Regions from separate parts of the Kurthia sp. 11kri321 genome, predicted to be linked through region 3. Evidence: riboswitches for the same ligand, from Rfam matches in the RefSeq annotation. Region 3 holds a riboswitch; each other region holds the start of a gene.
The links. A riboswitch is a leader RNA that binds a small molecule or an ion and turns the genes downstream of it on or off. The one in region 3 is predicted to bind lysine.

Region 1 (6,940 bases), 920 kb from region 3:
GTTACTTGACTAGTATCTGAAGCCATATCTTGGATACCATCAGAAACTTCACCAAGAGCTTGGTTAGATTGTGCCATTTGGTTTGTTTGACGTTCATTATTAATCGTTACTTGTTGCATTGCAGCAGTAATTTGCTGTGAGCTTGCCATATTTTCGCTTGTACTTGCAGAAAGTAAGTCAGAAGACTCGCGAATGGTATTAGCATTATCTTTTAAATTAGATATTAAAGCTGTTAAATGAATTTTCATCTTTTCGAATGCTTCAGCTAATTGACCTACTTCATCTTTACCAGAAACCGTAATTTCAGTTGTTAAATCACCTTCACTGATTGTTAAAGCACTATCACGTAATTTTTTAATTGGCGAAATGATTGAACGAATAATGAAGAAAATTAAAATACCACCTAAAATTAAAGAACCGACAAGAATGTACATGATATTCATCCATGTTTTACTTGCTTGCGCAGTAGCTTCTGAAATATAAGTTGTACTTACAATTTTCCAATCAGATAAATCATTTGTTTTTAACGATAAAGTTTTATTATTTATATCTTTTGTGTCAGTTTTTTTATTGCTAGATATGATGGATTTCATCTCATCATCTACAGGTTTTCCAAGTTCCTTTGTTGGGTGGGTAATATAGTTTCCATGTTGGTCAATAATAGAGATAAAACCCTTCTTGCCGATTTTCACTTCATTCGCTAATTTTTGGAATGAATTAATCGACATATCGATACCGACAACACCCATATCATTCGGTAACTTTTTTGAAATGGTAATAACCAATTTATTATCTAAAGCAGAGATATAGGGGTCTGAAATTGAATAATCTTGTTCATTTAAAGCCCCTTTATACCACGGACGTTCTATTGGGTTATAATCTTTTGGATAAATGTAGTAAGGCATTTGAATCATATCGCCCTTCGCAGACCCAACATACGCAATCTGTACATCATTATGTCCTTCTGCATACTCACTTAAGACTGTTCGTACTTCAGATTTCTTATCCATTTTTAAAGGCAGTTTTGAGATGCGATCTGCTAAATAATCAATATCATCTATTTTACTTTGTAATGTATTTGTGATATTTGCGTTCAGTATATCTGAACTAGAATGCGCATATCCACCTTGCTGTTCAATTACAAGAGATTTGATATTTTGAAATGCTACAGTACTGATAATCATGCTAGGAATGATTAAGATTGCCAAAAACGAAATAATTAGTTTGGTGCGCAAGCGCATATTTTTCAACATTTTCTAATAACCTTCTTTCATAAAATACATATACATTAGTATCGGAACAAAATATGTATTATAAACAAAAATGATGAATTCAAGTCATAATAAAAGAAAATTAACATTTTATAGTGTTTTTTAGTAAAAAAACTAATATTTTGTATAGGTTAATTAATGATTAGGAGTATGATAAATATACTAAAATAAAAATAATGGAATTAAAGGTATTAAATGTAATTTTGGTGTAAAAAAACAGCTTACAAAATAATGTAAGCTGTTTTATATATTGGTTGATACGATTAGTAAACTTTGTCACCGTTGAAAATTGAGTTTTTAACGATTACATAATCAACTGTACGGATAGCATCTAGTTTTGTGCCGCCAGCGTAAGAAATTGATGATTGAAGATCTTGTTGCATCTCAACTAATGTATCTTTTAAAGCACCTTTGTGCTCCACATACATTTTCTTACCTTCAACATTCTTCTTTTCACCTTTTTGGAATTCAGAAGCTGAGCCGAAGTATTCTTTTACTTTTTTACCATCGACTTCAACTGTTTTACCAGGTGACTCTTCATGACCTGCGAATAATGAACCAATCATAACCATTGAAGCACCAAAACGAATTGATTTTGCGATATCGCCATGTGTACGAATACCACCATCTGCGATAATTGGTTTCGTTGCAGCTTTTGAGCACCAACGTAAAGCAGCTAATTGCCAGCCACCTGTACCAAAGCCTGTTTTGATTTTTGTAATACATACTTTACCTGGTCCGATTCCTACTTTTGTAGCGTCAGCGCCAGCATTTTCAAGTTCACGAACTGCTTCAGGTGTACCAACATTACCCGCGATTACGAATGCGTTTGGTAGTAGACCTTTGATGTGTTGGATCATGTTGATGACTGCATTTGAATGACCATGTGCAATATCAATTGTAATGAATTCAGGTGTTAAACCTAAAGCAGCTAATTCTTCTACGAATGTATATTCTTCTGGTTTTACACCTACGCTAATTGATGCGATTAAACCTTTTGATTGCATGTCTTTAATAAAGCCAATACGTTTTTCAGGGTTGAAGCGGTGCATAATGTAGAAGTAACCATCTTCTGCTAATTTTGTAGCAATTGTTTCATCAATGATTGTTTGCATATTTGCAGGAACAACCGGTAATTTAAATTTATGTCCACCAAGCTCGATTGTTGTATCACACTCCGAGCGGCTATTTACGATACACTTTGCTGGTACTAATTGAATGTCTTCATAATCAAATACGTTATCCATTGTTTAAAATACACTCCTAAAGGCGAATATTATTTTTGTTGGGACTATAAATGTTCGTCCTTTGGTAATTTACCTCATTTTCAAAGTCATGTCAAAGGTTTTGTGTATAAATATTTAGAAAATTTTTTGATGTTCACACAAATTGAACAATTTAAGACTTGTAAATGCTTTCATTTTAAGTTATAAAAACGAATAAAATACGTGGAAGTATGAAACTATCAAGACGAAGTGATAACAATATGATAAAATTAGAATTTAAAGAGTAGTAAAATATATACAGTTATTGATTGCTTTATTCATAGATTGAAATACGGAAAGAGCAAGTGAGAAAGGAAGTTAGTCATGCGACAATTAGAAATAGAATTACGTGAACTTTTAATTGGTGCACCACCGATTAAAATTATGACAGAAGAAGAGATGGAAGAATTCGGAGAGATTGTAGATGCACATCGCGAAATCTCTTATGGACAAGTTGAAGTGTCAGATGAAGGGAAAATTACATCATTAATTATTGATTTAGAAGCCATTTTAGAAAATAATGATGTATCTTTAGATGAATATGAAGAACTATCAGCTGAAGATTTAAAAGAGATTGCTCAAGATTTTGTAGATGAATATGGTCAAAAGAATTTACAGTTAACTTCTTTTTCTGAGTGGGGCGATCAAACTTTTTTATTAACTTTTGAGGCAATGGATGTGCAGTATCAAATCCCACTACCTGATTCAGGTGCAACAATTGAGATGAATAAACAAGGTTTTGTATTATCCGCAACATTCAATCAATCTTATTATCAATTAACACATCCGAAACTTACAGTCGATGCAGATGTGGCATTGATGATTTATAAAAATAGAATGTTAGTTGAATTAGCTGCTTTCCAACAAGAAGATGAAATTCGATTAATGTACTATCCTAAAAATTTAAATGAAGTAGTTGGCGCAAACGGAGATATTATTTCATTAAATCAATTTTTAGAGAACGGTCCTGTTGAATTAGAAAAAGTTCCACCTGTTATGGAAATGTATGATGAAGCAATTTTGTTAGGTATTACACCGGATATGAATAAAGTTGAAGAAGAAAATACAGTTACATATGAACAATCTGACCAACATTATGTTAAATTCGATATGTCTGATGAACATCAATTGATTATTGATTCTACTCTGCCATTCAAAGAAGGGGACGAATACACACTAGATGAACTTCGTAAACGTGCAATTGCCTTTTTAGAATCCAAAGTAGGAAATGTGTCTGAACATTATTTATTAGAAGATGCATTTGTTGAAGAAGATTTAGAAGATGATGAAGATGATGAGTTAACAGAAGAGGAAATTGAGATGTTAAAAGCTCTATCAGCAGAAGATGGTGAGGATGAAGAGGAAGATGACGAAGATGATTCTTATGCTTTCGAACCATTTGTGACTTTTACATTCCACCGTTACATTAATGGCATTCCACTAAGTGAATATACAGCAAATATTGATATGGGTATTTATTCAGGTCGTGTAACAGATGCAGTGATTCCAATGTTAAAAGAAGAGCATATTGAGAATATGTCAATGGAACCAACAATTACATTAGAAGAAGCAAATGAAATTTATAAAGACTCCATTAAGATGGAATTAGCACGTGTTCCATATGAAGATGAAGAATTTACAAAATATGAATTATGCTATGTTGTAAAAGAAAAAGAAGTGGGACAACGCATTGAGAGAATTGATGCAGAGAATGGAAATATTTTTTATTATGATCAATTAGATGATATTGAATACGAAGAATAAATACATAAATTTTTATTTTAAAATAAAAAATTTATATTTTTCTTTTTTTCAGTATATTGACATAAAATAGTCTATAAAGTAGACTATTGTTAATTATAACAAACGAATATGACCTCACATTGACACAATTGTGAGGTAGAGGCGCGATATTTATTAGTAAGTAGCGGAGTACGAGAATACAAAGATGCTACTTAGAAGGAGATGTCGCCGAAGTGTATGGTGGGTTCTCAACATCATATGCTGGGTCTGCAATTAATAGTTGCAGGACTGTCTTACTTTTTTTACCCGAATAAAGTAAGTTGAGCTATCTCAATTGGGCAATGATGAGGATTTTTAGAAGGACTATACCAAAAGGTCTGGAGAAGTATCTCATCCACCTTTTGTTATAGTCCTTTTCGTTTTCACAATGGGAACATATTTAAAGGAGAGGTACAAATGAAAAAATCATGGGGAATATTTACAGCACTATTACTTGTGCTTGTAGTTGCACTAGCAGGATGTGGCTCAGGAGATTCGGAAAAATCGGAATCTTCAGGCGATAAAGAGAAAGAAAAGTTCACAGTCGGTATGGAAGCAGGCTATGCACCATTCAACTGGACACAAAAAGATGACGCGAACGGCGCTGTAAAAATCGAAGGTAATGCAGAGTATGCGGGCGGTTATGATGTACAAATTGCTAAAAAAATCGCAGATAGTTTAGACCGTGAATTAGTAATTGTAAAAACAGAGTGGGATGGTTTAATTCCAGCACTTATTTCAGGGAAAATTGACGCAGTAATTGCAGGTATGTCACCAACAGAAGAACGTAAAAAAACAATTGATTTCTCAGATATTTATTACACTTCAAATCTTGTAATGGTCGTGAAAAAAGGCGGTAAATACGACAATGCTACATCAATTCAAGATTTCAAAGGTGCTAAAGTAACAGGTCAGTTAAATACGTCACACTATACAGTAATTGATCAAATTGATGGTGTTCAAAAACAACCAGCTTCAGATAATTTCTCAGCAATGCGTGTAGCACTCGAATCAGGAAAAATTGATGCATATGTGTCAGAACGTCCAGAAGGTTTATCTGCTTCAGCAGCAAACGACAAATTTAAAATGATTGAGTTCAAAGACGGTTCAGGTTTCAAAGCTGATAAAGCAGAATTCTCAATCGCAGTTGGTGTGAAAAAAGGTAGTGAGTTAGCAGAGCAAGTGAATAAAGCATTAGCAGGTATTTCAGAAGAAGAGCGTCAAAAGATTATGGAAACAGAGATTAAAAACCAACCAGCAGCAAAATAGAACGTACGTGGCTACCGACTGTCTTGTTTAGTCGGTAGTTTGTGTTTTTATAGGGGGAGAACGAAATGAGTCTAGAATGGCTATTTGAAATTGCTAAAGATAATTGGCAAATGTTTTTACGTGGCGCAGGAATGACGATGTTTATTGCCACCGTCAGTACCATTCTGGGGGCAGTCATCGGATTATTAATTGGGGTAATTGATACGATTCCGAAAACAAAATCAGCATTTAAAATGACCGTGTTAAAAATTATTCGTGTCATCTTACGAATCTATGTAGAATTCTTCCGTGGCACACCGATGATGGTACAAGCGATGGTTGTATTCTACGGATTCCCATTGATTATGCAGTCAATTAAAGAATCAATCGGAACTGATTTTGGTGTGACAGGTGATATGAATCGTACAGTTGCGGCAGTATTAGTTGTATCGCTGAATACAGGGGCTTACATGGCAGAAATCGTACGTGGTGGTATTGTCAGTGTGGATAAAGGACAATTCGAAGCAGCACAAGCAATTGGTATGAATCACTGGAAAACGATGATTCATGTTGTATTACCACAAGTTTTACGCAATATTTTACCAGCTACAGGTAACCAATTCGTTATGAATATTAAAGATACATCTGTATTAAATGTAATCGGTGTAACCGAGTTATACTTCGTCACAAAGTCAATTGCAGGTGCGAACTTTAGATACTTTGAATCGTTCTTCGTAGCATGTTTAATCTATCTAGTCTTAACGATTGTTGTGACACAGATTCTACGATTCTTTGAACGTAAATTAGGTGGCACAGCCAACTATCAAATGTTAGATATTCCGCAGCCTAGAAGAGCTGAAGGACCAATGAAGTAGGGAGGGAATTTACATTGAGTACAGTCATCGATATTAAAAATTTAAGTAAATCCTTCGGGTCACATGAAGTCTTGAAGGACATTAACTTTTCAGTTGAAAAAGGAGAAGTTGTGACCGTTATTGGTTCTTCAGGTTCAGGTAAATCTACTTTATTACGTTGTTTAAATTTACTTGAAACACCAGATGGTGGTGAAGTGAATTATGAAGGTCAAAATGTATTAACACATATGGAAGATGTGAATGAGTACCGAACAAAGTTAGGAATGGTGTTCCAACAGTTTAATTTATTTAATAACTGCAATGTTTTACAAAACTGCACATTGGGACAAATTAAAGTATTAAAACGCTCAAAACAACAAGCAGAAGAAATTGCGAAAGAATATCTAGATATCGTGGGGATGGGCAGATATATTAACGCAAGACCAGCTCAATTATCGGGTGGTCAAAAACAGCGCGTGGCGATTGCGAGAGCTTTATCTATGAAGCCGACTGCATTATT
Region 2 (6,940 bases), 1.2 Mb from region 3:
AGCTGAAAATAAGAAAATAGAGCCTTATTATGAACATTTATATTAGTTATTTAATTTTTCGTTCGTGATTAACCATTAAAATGGATGAAAAAGGAAATAAATAAATTTAAATAACATTTTAATGTTGTTTATATTTTTTGCATAATTTTCTCTATTATTCATGATTTTCTTTTTAGGAAATAATTCAAAATTCATTATTTCTACATAAAAAAGCACTCGGAAATCCCGAGTGCTTTTTGCTATTCTTCTGTATAAAGATTTTTAGTCGGTTCCACATCTGCCTCTGTTAATTTAACCATTTTCGTTTTGTTTTTGATTTTATAACCGAACCACAGTAAGAAGAAAATCGGTAAACCAATATAAGAAACAAGTAGTTCATACCAACTAAATTGCCCATCTTCAAATGCAAAATAACTTTGTCCGAAGACAACTAATGCACACAGGATGAATGCGAATAATGGACCAAATGGGAAAAATCTCGATTTATATGGTAATACTTCATCTAAGTTCTTCCCTTGCGCAATCAGTGCTTTTCGGAAACGGTAGTGACTGGCTGCAATACCTAACCATGCGATAAAACCACACATACCCGAAGCACTTAATAACCAAATATATACTTGTTCACCGAAAATAGATGTTAAGAATGATAAACTTGCGACAATGACCGTTGCGATTAAAGCTGCAAATGGTACACCGCGACGATTTAACTTTTTAAAGATTTTTGGTGCTTTACCTTCCATCGCTAAATCCCAAAGCATACGTGATGAAGCATATAAACCAGAGTTACCAGCAGATAAAATCGCTGTTAAAACAACTGCATTCATAATCGAAGCTGCAAAAGCAATACCTGCATTTTCAAATACAAGCGTAAACGGACTTGTCGTAACCGTCTCTCCATCATTGATTAGACGACTATCTGTATAAGGAATTAATAAGCCAATCGCTAAAATGGCTAAGATATAGAATAATAAAATACGCCAAAAGATTTGCTTCACTGCTTTTGGAATCGATTTGCCTGGATCTTTTGTTTCACCAGCTGTAATACCGATTAACTCTGTTCCTTGGAATGAGAATCCTGCTGCTAAGAAAATACCGAGTGTCGCAAAGAATCCACCGTGGAATGGACCATCACCTGCAAAGAAATTCGTAAAACCAACAGGTGCTTTACCTCCTAAGATACCAAAAATCATTAAAATACTAACGATTAAGAAGATGACAATTGTCGCTACTTTAATGAATGCGAACCAATACTCACTTTCACCAAAACTTTTCACCGATAAGTAGTTTAACAAGAAAATAATAGCTAAGAATGATACACTCCAAATCCATGAAGCTGTATCAGGGAACCAATATTTCATAACGATTGAAACAGCTGCAATTTCAGCTGCGATTGTAATTGCCCAGTTATACCAATAGTTCCATCCTAATGCAAATCCAAGTGCTGGATCGATAAACTTTGTTGCATACGTACTAAACGAACCTGAAACAGGCATATACGCAGCCATCTCTCCTAAACTTGTCATTAAGAAAAATACCATAATACCGATTAAACCATATGCTAATAGCGCTCCACCTGGTCCAGCCTGTGCGATTGAGTTACCACTTGCAAGTAGTAAACCTGTCCCAATCGTACCGCCGAGTGAAATCATCATAATGTGACGACTTTTTAGTCCTCTTTTTAGAGTTGTAGGCGCTTCTTGACTTGCTTTTGTACGACTCATTTCATTTCCTCTTTCCTTTTATTGCAGGGAATATGTTAGTTGAGGTGTTCGTAAGTGATTATTTCCTGGAAAATAAAAATACCATCTCAAGCAATCTTGGATGGTTGTAATCACACAATGACACTCATCAACCTTGAAAAAGATAGCTCAACACACCCTCACAGATGTGACAGTTCTGCACCTATTAAGCGACAGCCCCAGCAGTTGATTGTAAAAGCAATCCACCACTTCGGCAAAAAATCCTTTCATATAATGTCACCAATGCTTTTACATCTCGACTATATTACTTTTATTTTTTGCGACCTCTACCTCATCGAACGGATGAGGCATTGCAATATTTATATTATTTCTACTATTATCTTAATATATTCTACAGACGAATTCAAGACATAAAAACTCTCAACTATTATACAATTAAGACTTTCGTGAAACGAATTTGTTATTGAATAGGTAGGGGCATAATGTTACGATAAATCAAATATTATATATAGGAGGAAAGTTATGTCGCCTACAGAAAATGTTGCTTCAAAAAAACTTAAATGGACCTCAACAACATGGCTTCTTGTACTTGGAATTGTCTTCATTGCATTAACCCTTCGTTCTCCCCTAACATCTGTTGGTCCTGTAATCGAGGATATTCGAAACTCATTACATATTTCAAATGTAGTAGCTGGCTTTATTACAACCATTCCTCTACTTGCATTTGCTATCGTGTCACCAATCGTACCGAAAATATCGCGTAGAATTACGGTTGAACGCTCTCTATTCTTATCTATGATTATCTTAGTCGTGGGTATGGCACTTCGTTCAAGTGGCGTGACATCGTTATTATTTATCGGTACTACCTTAATCGGAATCGGAATTGCATTTGGCAATGTACTATTACCTAGTCTAATCAAACTTAAATTTCCATTCCAAGTAGGTTTACTTACAGCAATCTATACAGTCGCAATGAACTCATCAGCCAGTATTGCAGCTGGTGTAAGTTATCCATTATCAACATTGTCATTCGGTTGGCAAGGTTCTTTAGGTGTGTGGATTATTTTAGCGATTGCCGCTGTTTTCATCTGGCTTCCGCAAACACGAAATATCTCTAAAGAAGAAATTGCACCGACTACTGCTCAAAAAGAAAAGAAACAAATGTGGCGCTATCCGCTCGCATGGGTCATTATGATTTCGATGGGTTTCCAATCGATGATTTTCTATACAACTGCAGCATGGGTCCCAGAGATGTTTAAAGAACAAGGTATGACAGCTGCTCAAGCTGGATTAATGTTCTCCATTATGCAAGTATCTCAAATTCCAATGACATTCATTACACCGATTTTAGCAGGCCGTCTAAAAGACCAGCGTCCTGTTGTTGCAATGTTTGCAGTCTTTTACATCGTTGGATTTGCTGGATTAATTATGGGCTGGACAGATTATTCTGTTATCTGGATGATTCTATTAGGTGCTGCAGGCGGTGCTTCATTTAGTATGTGTATGATGTTCTTCTCACTTCGTTCACGCGACTCATTCGAAGCAGCAGACTTATCTGGTTTCGCCCAATCACTTGGTTATCTAATCGCCGCTGTTGGGCCTGTACTCTATGGTTTCATTCACGATGTTTACCACAGTTACGATGCAGCAAATATTATGTATATTTTCGTTGTCGCAATCTCTTTAACTGCAAGCTTCATTGCAGCGAAAGATCGTTACGTGACAAATGACTAACTAAAAAAAGCTAGGATTTATGTATGAAATATACATGGAACTGACCTAAATTAATGAGACAAATAAAAACACCTTTCGTTGAAAAACGGTATTAAACCTAGTAAATCAACGTTGAGGTGTTTTTTCTATGGAGACAAGAGTAAGCTATCCAGCGGAAGTGAAAATGAAAGCAATTGAAATGAAGTGGTTAGGCATTCCTGCAAAGCAAATAATGGACGAATTGAATATTAAAAATGTTAGTCAATTAAAAACATGGATGAAGTGGTATAAAACCGGCGAAATACATCGACTTCATCAGCCGGTGGGGAAACAATATTCATTCGGAAAAGGGCCGGAGTTTGATTCAGAGGAATCCCGTTTACAGACTGAAAATCGTTATCTAAAACAGAAAGTGCAAGTGCTAAAAAAGTACAAGGAAGTGGAAAGGAAGTGGAAAGGAAGTGGTTGGACAAGCATTTGTAGAATTATTAGAGACACTTAGAAGTCAAATTTCTGTACGAAGAATCTGTGAATTAATGGGTGTAGCAAGAGCCACATATTATCGTTGGAGAAAACGGTTCAAAAAATCATGCAAAAATATAATTGGTCATGTCGTGTAAAAGTAAAGAAACGCAAGCGAAATGGGCAACCAACGAGTATAGCACCTAATCATTTAGAGAGGAATTTCCACGCTACTTAGCCACTTCAAAAGCTCGTAACAGATATTACTTACTTGCCTTTTGGTCAATCGATGTTATATCTTTCAAGTATTATGGACTTATACAACGGCGAAATTATTGCGTACACAATTGGAACGACACAGGATACACTATTCGTATTGGACACACTGAATCAAGTAGAAGGAATCTTAAGTGAGGCGATTCTTCATAGCGTTCAAAGGTCGGTCTATACATCTTACGAATATCAAAAACAAGTAAAAGAAAAAGGAATTACCATGAGCATGTCCCGTAAAGGCACGCCAGCTGATAATTCCCCACTCGAAACGTTTCACTACTCACTAAAGTCCGAAACATTCTATCTCAACGTAATCCACAGCACAACGAATGCATGTGTGATTCGAATCGTCGAAAAGTATATAAATTATTATAACAATATCCGTATTCAAACGAAACTAAACAACCAGTCGCCGGTGCAATATCGTCAACTGGCTGTTTAGAAGGTGTTTTCTTACTGTCTCAAAAAAGGCAGTCAGTGCCTTTGTATTACAGCTTTTCTTTCGTATTTTAATCTATTGCTTCAATTTATGTTATTTTTTTAATGTTCTATTATTAAATTAATTATTTATCTAAAAACGAAAAAAACTAGAAATGATGATATTAAACACCATTTCTAGTTTTTTCATTTTAAATTATTTATAAACCACTATCAATTATTAATTTATACTGCTCAGAATCAACTTCATGCTGTAAAATGAAAAATTCATTATTTGAATATGTTATATCTTCTTTTTCTGGATTTACATTGTATTTAGATTCTAAAATTTGTTTCTTAAATTGATTATTGTCTAGTGTGAAAATATAGAATTTATTATTTTCCAATGTTATAAATGCATTTTCATCATAATATTTTAGATAACCTATATTTACTTTATTTTTATTTGGAAAAGCATTGATATTTTTTTTATTTTTTAAATCATAAATCATTAATTTATTTAAATCTAAATCTTCGTCATCTAGATATTCTACATAGGCAATAAAATTCTGATTAACTAGAGTTGGCCATCCGGCTGCTGTTGTTGGAATAGGATATGATTTCAGTTTATTTTTCTTAATATCATATGTTTTAAGGACAGCTGTTTTTGATTCTTTTTCAACATATACCATGTTGTCATTTTTAATGAAATAGTCTGAATTTAACCACTCATAATTTTTGATATTTTGAACTTTTATTTCTTTTTGTTGTTCTAAATCATATAAAATCATTGAAGTTTTTTCAGTATCTTTAATATGTTCTGTCCACGTAACATATTTTCCTGAGATTTCAGGGAATTCTTTACTGATTTTATCATCTGTAGAGCCAAATGAAATTGTTTGTTGTGTTAATTCGTTAAAGGCATATAATGTATTGTTTTCTCCAAAGTCATCACCATCTACCCAAATAATCCATTCTTTATCAGCTTTTAGACCTTGTGTAGCTGCAACTGGATATTTCGAGTGAAAGATTGTTTTGTACTTTCCGTTTTCTCGGTTTATTTGAATAACTTGATTAGAAATAGAATCTGAATTTGGATCATCTACAGTAGCGTAAATAAATTCTTCTGTTGTAACATAGCTTGTTGGTTCTGTATAAGGTAATTTGATTGTTTTGTTTTTTTCTTCATCTTGTATAGTTAAATAATTTGTAGGGTTTTTTGTTATATGTTTTGTTTTATTTTTTTCTTCTTTTGAAAGTATTGTTAAAAAGATAACAATAATAATTAGTAATACAATAATACTTAGAAATAATATTTTTTTCTTCAATTAGTCCACTCCAATTACCAAATCATTACGGCATTATTGCCTTCAACATCGGCATTATACACAGACTTTGTAACACCATTTTTAGTTTTGCTACCTAAATCTGTCCAATAAGCTTTGCCTCCAGTAAATTCTGTATGATGATTAGGATCTATTAAACGTACTTTTTTATCTTTAGTCTTATATCCACTTACAGTAACATAATGTCTATAGTTTTTAGTATATTTTTTATTTAATTTGTAAGTTCTAGTCAATAATATCGGTGCAGTAGAGTTACTACTTAATGTAGATGTTATACGTGATGCAATTTTATCTTCAGGTTTTGAAAATTGTGATACATTTCCCATGATGTAAGGAGTATCTTTAAATTTTAAAGCAGTTTTATATTTATTTAGTCCTGATGTAAGATAAGTAGAAGATGTTCCGCCTTTATTTGGTAAGGTACCAATTGTATTACCGAAGTGTTCCTGAGTAGGCAACTTCTCTTTTGAATTTATTTTTGTTTTATGAAAACTTAAAGCGGATATTCCAGCAGCAACACCACAATTTTTGCAAAGGTAAATCGTGCCAACCAAAAACTTTCCATGCTCCGCATCATACACGCACATCTTAAAGTAGAGATCGCGAACGCGGTCGCAGCACTCACATTTACGATAAATCGTGTTTGCGCGTGATAAAATTTTAAAACGATTTTTTTCGCTGTGATAAGTTCCTCCTCCCTTCTACAAACAATAAAAAAAGCTAGGATTTATGTATGAAATATACATAGCTCCTAGCCTTTTTATATTTATGCTTCTTTTTTAGCAAACGTCCAATAAAAAAATGGAATACTACACAGCGTAATCACCGCAATAATATGAAATACCCCCACTTGGAATTGAATTAATAACCACCCTCCAAGAACAGGCCCCATAAAACTACCGAGATTTTTAAGCTGTGACGCACCGAGATACGTCGCTTTCCGGTCCTCTGGCGCAATCTCCTCAATGACTGCATTCATCATCGGGAATGCGAAAATTTCACCAATTGTAAAGAGAATCATCGCAATAA
Region 3 (6,940 bases):
TCGTACAGCATTAGCGATGGGTGCAGATCAAGCAGTACTCATCAACGCAGAAGAAGATGTAGAAGACTTAGATCAATTCTCTGTCGCAACAATCTTAGCAGCTCACTTAAAAGAGCAAGATGTTGATTTAATCTTCGCAGGAAATGTTGCAATTGACGGTGGCTCAGGTCAAATCGGACCACGTCTAGCAGAATTATTAGATATTAACTATGTAACAACAATTACAGGTTTTGAATTAAATGGACGTGACGTGAAAATTGTGCGTGATGTAGAAGGTGACTCAGAAGAGATTACAACATCTCTACCACTTCTTGTAACAGCACAACAAGGACTAAACGAACCACGCTACCCTTCATTACCAGGTATTATGAAGGCGAAAAAGAAACCTTTAGAAGAATTAGAATTAGATGATTTAGATTTAGATGAAGACGATGTAGAACCAAAAATCAAAACTGTAGAGGTATTCTTAGCACCAGAAAAACAAGCTGGTCGAGTTCTCGAAGGTGAGATTCGTGACCAAGCGAGAGAATTAATTTCGTTATTACGTTCAGAAGCAAAAGTCATTTAACAAACGATGAAAAATTGATTGGAGGAAGAACATATGTCTAAAAAAGTAGTTGTATTAGCAGAAGCACGTGAAGGCGCATTACGTAATGTTTCATTTGAAGCAATTAGCGCAGCGAAGAAAATTTCAGATGGTGGCGAAGTAGTAGTAGCGCTATTTGGTCAAGATGTTTCAGGTTTAGCCAATTCATTATTCGAGTACGGCGCAGATCGCGTTGTTTTAGTGGAACATCCACACTTGAATTTCTATACAGCAGATGGTTACAGTCAGGCACTACTTGCAGTTGTAGACCAAGAAAAGCCAGAAGCAATTGTGTTAGGTCATACAGCTCTTGGTAAAGACTTATCTCCAAAAGTGGCAAGTCGTTTACAAACAGGCTTGATTTCGGATGTAACGTCAATTGAAGGAGAAGGCGACGATGCGCAGTTCATTCGTCCAATTTACTCGGGTAAAGCTTTTGAAAAAGTGGAAGCAGCAAGCGAGCCGTTATTCGTAACGGTTCGTCCAAATAACATTGAACCACTTGAAGCAGAAGCAGGCAAAACAGGTACAGTCGATACATTATCAGTAGATATTACAAATTTACGTACAGTTGTTGAAAACGTAATTCGTAAAGCAACAGATGGTGTAGATTTATCAGAAGCAAAAGTCATCGTATCAGGTGGTCGTGGTGTGAAAAGCGAAGAAGGTTTTGCTCCTCTAAAAGAGTTAGCAAACTTACTTGGCGGTGCAGTTGGTGCATCACGTGGTGCATGTGACGCAGAATATTGCGATTACTCATTACAAATCGGTCAAACAGGTAAAGTTGTAACACCTGACTTATATATCGCAGTTGGTATTTCAGGTGCCATCCAACATTTAGCTGGTATGTCGAACTCGAAAATTATTGTAGCGATTAATAAAGATCCAGAAGCGAATATTTTCAAAGTAGCAGACTACGGTATTGTTGGTGACTTATTTGAAGTGATGCCGCTATTAATTGAAGAAGTAAAAGCATTAAAAGCGAGCGTATAATAAAAAGAACTGTTCCTTTGAATTTCAGAGGAACAGTTTTCTTTTGTCAAAAGTGAAGCAGAAAGATTGGCAAGTTAACTCTTTTTTTAATATAATAAAATAAAATCATGGATTTGAAATATAAAATACAAGATTTTTGTATGAAAATGAAGTAAGAGACGATTATGTAGGCATATTTATACGAATTCAAGTCGTTCCATGCTATAATTCAAACATATCGTTTATATAAGAGGAGGAAATAAATTATGGCAATTGTATATTCAACAGACGAATCATTCCAACAAGACGTAGCAGAAGGTGTAGTACTAGTAGACTTTTGGGCTACTTGGTGCGGACCTTGTAAAATGATTGCGCCAGTTCTTGAAGAACTAGATGCAGACTTAGATGGTAAAGCAACAATCGTAAAAGTGGACGTAGACCAAAACCAAGAGACAGCTGCTCAATTTGGCATCATGTCAATCCCAACACTACTTGTTTTCAAAGATGGTAAACCAGTAGATAAAACAGTTGGCTTCCACCCGAAAGAAGCTTTAGCAGATTTACTAGCTAAACACATGTAATCGTGAATTAAACTTGAATAGAGGCTGTCCTGCATAACAGGTACAGTCTCTTTTTTTGAAGGTGATGAAATGAACGAAATCAAACAAAAATTAGCTGTTCTCCCTGACCAACCAGGTTGCTATTTAATGAAGGATCGTCAAGGAACAGTCATCTATGTCGGTAAAGCGAAAGTACTGAAAAATCGTGTGCGCTCTTACTTTACAGGCTCGCATAATGAGAAAACAGCACGCCTTGTTTCAGAGATTGTCGATTTCGACTACATTGTAACATCTTCTGATTTAGAGGCTTTTTTACTTGAATTGAACTTAATTAAATTACATGATCCAAAATATAATATCATGTTAAAAGATGATAAAACGTATCCTTATTTGAAAATAACAAATGAACCGCATCCACGTTTGTTAATGGTGCGAAAAGTTAAGAAAGACCGTGCAAAATATTTTGGACCCTACCCGAATGCTTATGCAGCAGCAGAAACGAAAAAGTTATTAGACCGTATCTATCCACTGCGAAAATGTGATGTCATGCCTAATCGTGTCTGTCTATATTATCATATGGGACAATGTTTAGCCCCTTGTGTAAAAGATGTACCAAAAGATGCATATAAAGAGATGATTCAAGAGATTACAGACTTTTTAAATGGCGGACATGAGCATGTAAAGACGGAACTAGAGGAAAAGATGTATAAAGCATCTGAAGCACTCGATTTTGAACGAGCAAAAGAGTTACGCGATCAAATTGCGAATATCGACCAAATTATGGCGAAACAAAAAATTACGAAGACGACGGACTTTACGAATCGTGATATTTTTGGTTTTGCAGTGGATAAAGGATGGATGTGTGTTCAAGTATTCTTTATTCGTCAAGGGAAGTTGATTGAGCGCGATGTATCATTATTCCCTTCATATGGTGAACCACTAGACGAATTTACAACTTTTATTGCGCGTTTTTATGAAGAAGCGAACCATTTAAAACCGTCTGAAATTATCATACCAAAAGAAGTGGACGCAGAGATGTTGCAACAGGCTTTAGACATTAAAGTACATGCGCCACATCGCGGCTATAAAAAAGAAATGCTCGATTTAGCAACACAAAATGCGCATGTGAAAATTGATGAGAAATTTAATATGCTACAGCGCCAAGAAGAGCGAACAATTGGTGCATGTGAAGAATTAGGTGATGCGATGAATATTCAAACACCACTTCGCATTGAAGCATTTGATAACTCACATATTTTCGGTTCGGATACGGTATCTGCGATGGTCGTATTTGAAGATGGTCGCCCGCGTAAAAAAGACTATCGTAAATTTAAAATTCAAACAGCTTCTGCGCATGATGATTACGGTGCGATGCGTGAAGTATTAAGAAGACGTTATCAACGTGTTGTAAAAGAAGGACTACCACTTCCAGATCTACTTGTAACAGATGGTGGGAAAGGACAGATGGAAGTCGCGCGTGAAGTACTTGAAGATGAACTAGGCCTTGATATTCCGATTGCAGGTCTTGCAAAAGATGATAAGCATAAGACAGCCCAGTTACTTTATGGTAATCCGCCACAAGTTATTCCACTGAAAAGAACGAGTGAAGGGTTCTATTTGCTGCAACGTATTCAAGATGAAGTGCATCGATTTGCGATTAATTTTCACCGTCAATTACGTGAGAAGAATGCACTCACTTCGCAACTTGATGACATTCCAGGTGTTGGGCCAAAGCGGAAACAGCAAATGTTAAAACACTTTGGTTCGATGAAAAAAATTAAAGAGGCAACAGAAGAAGAATTAATTGCTGCTGGATTACCGAAAAATCTGGCTAGTGCCGTAATTGCGCATTTTCTGAAAAAATAATTGTCTTTTGCCAAATATTGTGATAAAGTAACGTTAATTAAAAATCACTGAAAAAGTGATGATAGAGGAGCAGGTGTCAAGAGTAGCCTTTTTGAGAGTGTAGTAACTCAGTGAAAGAAGGTGAAAGGGGAAACTGCCGAAGTGATGAAGGAACTACGACTTCATTGCTGGTTCTGTATTGAATAAATGCAGAATTGTCAGAGTGTACACTCTGGAGGGCTATCTCACATGAATGTTCATTTTTGAATAGACATGCATAAGCAGCCCAACATTTCGATGTTTGGCTGCTTTTTTTATTGAGAGAACCCACATTACAATATGTAGGGGGAGAACGTATGGGAACTTATGTTATGAAATTTGGTGGCACATCGGTGGCAACACCGGAACGTATTCAAAATGTAGCGAAAAGAGTTTTACAAGAAGTGGAAGTGGGGAATAAAGTGGTTGTTGTCGTTTCAGCGATGGGAAAAACGACAGATCATTTAGTCGAGATGGCGAACCATGTATCGACACATCCATCAAAACGTGAGATGGATGTACTACTATCTACAGGTGAACAAGTTACAACAGCTTTACTGACGATGGCGCTTCACCAATTAGATGTACCTGCGCAGTCTTTTACAGGGTGGCAGGCAGGTATGATGACCGATGATGTTGCGAGTAATGCACGCATTGAACAGATTGATTGTGAGAAAATCACGACCTGTTTAAATGAAGGGAAAGTAGCCGTTGTAGCAGGTTTTCAAGGGATTGATCATGAAGGTAATATTACGACACTTGGTCGAGGTGGCTCAGATACAACAGCTGTCGCGATTGCAGCTGCGATTCAAGCAGAACGCTGTGATATTTATACCGATGTTGATGGGGTTTATACAAGTGATCCACGCTTCGTACCAAATGCACGTAAATTAGCAGAATTAAGTTATGATGAAATGCTCGAATTAGCACATTTAGGAGCAGGTGTTTTACATCCACGCTCTGTTGAATTAGCGAAAAATTATCAAATGCCCATGTCTGTTCGTTCAAGTTATGAACAAGTAGAAGGAACCGTTTTAAAGGAGGAAGTTCAAATGGAAAAAGATTTAGTTGTACGAGGAGTAGCATTCGAAGGAGAAATCGTTCGTTTAACAGTTTATTTTAGCGAAGCATATATGGGGTCATTAGCGAACATCTTCACAACATTAGCGAAGCACCATATCAATGTGGATATCATTGTACAATCCATCATTCCAAACGCATCACCAACGGTATCATTTTCAGTGAAAAAAGAACAATTAGAAGAAACATTAAATGTGTTAAAGGAATATAAAAATACATTAGGTTATGATTATATTGATCATGAACTAGAACTTGCAAAAGTATCGATTGTCGGTTCAGGTATGGCATCCAATCCAGGTGTTGCAGCGACGATGTTTGATTGCTTATTTAGATTAGGCATTCCGGTGAAGATGGTCAGCACATCTGAAATCAAAGTATCCGTCGTTGTACCACAAGAAGAGATGTTTAAAGCGGCGAATGCCTTACATGAACAGTTTGAATTATCAAAAGCAGCAGTGGCAATAGAAAATTAAATGGATAAAACAAAAAGTCCCTTGCGAATTTGAAGGGGCTTTTTGTATGTACGCATTATTTTACTTCTTCTTGATGAATTGGATCTTTTAAATCCCATTTCACTTGGAATGTTACGCGACCTTTTTTTACATCTACTTCTTCATAACATTCTGTTAAGAAGCCATTATGTTTTTGAATTTGTTCAGCGATGAAACCAGATTCAATTCGGAAACAGCGTTGTTCAAATTTTAAAATATCTGCATCGCCTGTTAAGACATAGATAGCTTCAGACTTACCTAATTTCGTTTGCTCGAGAACACCCCATGACGCCTCAGCGAAAAAGGCAGGTAATTCCTCAATTTCAAGTAGTGGGAACTTACGTGCAGTTTCTTTACCGCACCAGTAGAGGATATCCGCCTCATTTTTACCAACAATTGTTGAGAGAATATGGTCGCGAATAATTTCGTAACCAAAAGCTGTAACATTTTTCATTTCCATTGTAGACATGTGTAAATCCTTCTTTCATATTTTTTGTCGAATTTTTGTCCTTTTTAGAAAAAAACGCTTTCAAATAGCGAAAAATCGACTTTGATACTATTTTTTCGGAGTAATTGATACTGCTGAAAAACGTTGGTAACCTTGACGTTCATTGGGAGTGGGAGTACAATGAACTTGTCATAATATTGTACCATGATAAAGTAAACAGTCAAAGAATGTCAGACAAATTAGTCGTGAAGTTTTTGACTTGGATTTACTTTAAGTATTAAGGGGGGTAACAGTCTTGTCGAAAGATCGAGAGTTTTACTGGCGTCGTCTACATTCTCTACTAGGTCTAATTCCTGTAGGTCTATTCGTGACGGTCCACTTGTTAATCAACTATTCAGCTACAAACGGTGAAGCAGCATTCAACAAAGCTTCAGCTACAATGGAAAGTCTTCCATTCTTACCAATCGTTGAGTGGGTAGTAATCTATATCCCATTAATGTTCCATGCATTCTATGGTGTATACATTGCGTTCACTGCGAAACCAAACTTGAACCGTTTCGGAACAACTCGTAACTGGTTCTTCATGTTACAACGTGTAACAGGTATTTTCCTTGTGATTTTCATCGCTTGGCACATCTTCCAAACACGTTTACAAAAAACAATCAATGGTGCCGAAATTGATTACAACTTAATGGCTGACGTTGTATCAAATCCAGGAATGCTTATTTTCTACATTGTTGGTATCATTGCAGCTACGTTCCATTTATCAAACGGTATTTGGTCATTCTTAGTAAGCTGGGGACTTATTCAATCTCCAAAATCACAAAAAGTTACAACTTACATTACAATGATTTTCTTTGTACTGTTATCAGTAGTTGGCGTAATGGCGATCTTAGCTTTCGCATAATTAACTCTTATG

Region 1: another riboswitch for lysine. It lies ahead of ASO14_RS14715 (transporter substrate-binding domain-containing protein); the one in region 3 lies ahead of ASO14_RS04640 (aspartate kinase).
Region 2: another riboswitch for lysine. It lies ahead of ASO14_RS13475 (amino acid permease); the one in region 3 lies ahead of ASO14_RS04640 (aspartate kinase).

The regions. Positions count from the first base shown of each region.
Region 1 covers NZ_CP013217.1:2,941,756-2,948,695, forward strand. Annotated here, with positions in the region: gene ASO14_RS14700 (methyl-accepting chemotaxis protein) at 1-1,253, opposite strand, end outside; gene guaC (GMP reductase) at 1,535-2,518, opposite strand; gene ASO14_RS14710 (hypothetical protein) at 2,861-4,300, shown strand; lysine riboswitch at 4,429-4,615, shown strand; gene ASO14_RS14715 (transporter substrate-binding domain-containing protein) at 4,736-5,587, shown strand; gene ASO14_RS14720 (amino acid ABC transporter permease) at 5,653-6,441, shown strand; gene ASO14_RS14725 (amino acid ABC transporter ATP-binding protein) at 6,456-6,940, shown strand, end outside.
Region 2 covers NZ_CP013217.1:2,698,810-2,705,749, forward strand. Annotated here, with positions in the region: gene ASO14_RS13475 (amino acid permease) at 240-1,721, opposite strand; lysine riboswitch at 1,857-2,037, opposite strand; gene ASO14_RS13480 (CynX/NimT family MFS transporter) at 2,223-3,434, shown strand; partial or broken gene ASO14_RS14880 (IS3 family transposase) at 3,562-4,590, shown strand; gene ASO14_RS13490 (hypothetical protein) at 4,787-5,893, opposite strand; gene ASO14_RS13495 (C39 family peptidase) at 5,908-6,465, opposite strand; gene ASO14_RS13500 (MDR family MFS transporter) at 6,678-6,940, opposite strand, start outside.
Region 3 covers NZ_CP013217.1:898,647-905,586, forward strand. Annotated here, with positions in the region: gene ASO14_RS04620 (electron transfer flavoprotein subunit beta/FixA family protein) at 1-568, shown strand, start outside; gene ASO14_RS04625 (electron transfer flavoprotein subunit alpha/FixB family protein) at 602-1,579, shown strand; gene trxA (thioredoxin) at 1,825-2,139, shown strand; gene uvrC (excinuclease ABC subunit UvrC) at 2,209-3,984, shown strand; lysine riboswitch at 4,039-4,214, shown strand; gene ASO14_RS04640 (aspartate kinase) at 4,320-5,555, shown strand; gene ASO14_RS04645 (YslB family protein) at 5,611-6,042, opposite strand; gene ASO14_RS04650 (succinate dehydrogenase cytochrome b558 subunit) at 6,317-6,928, shown strand.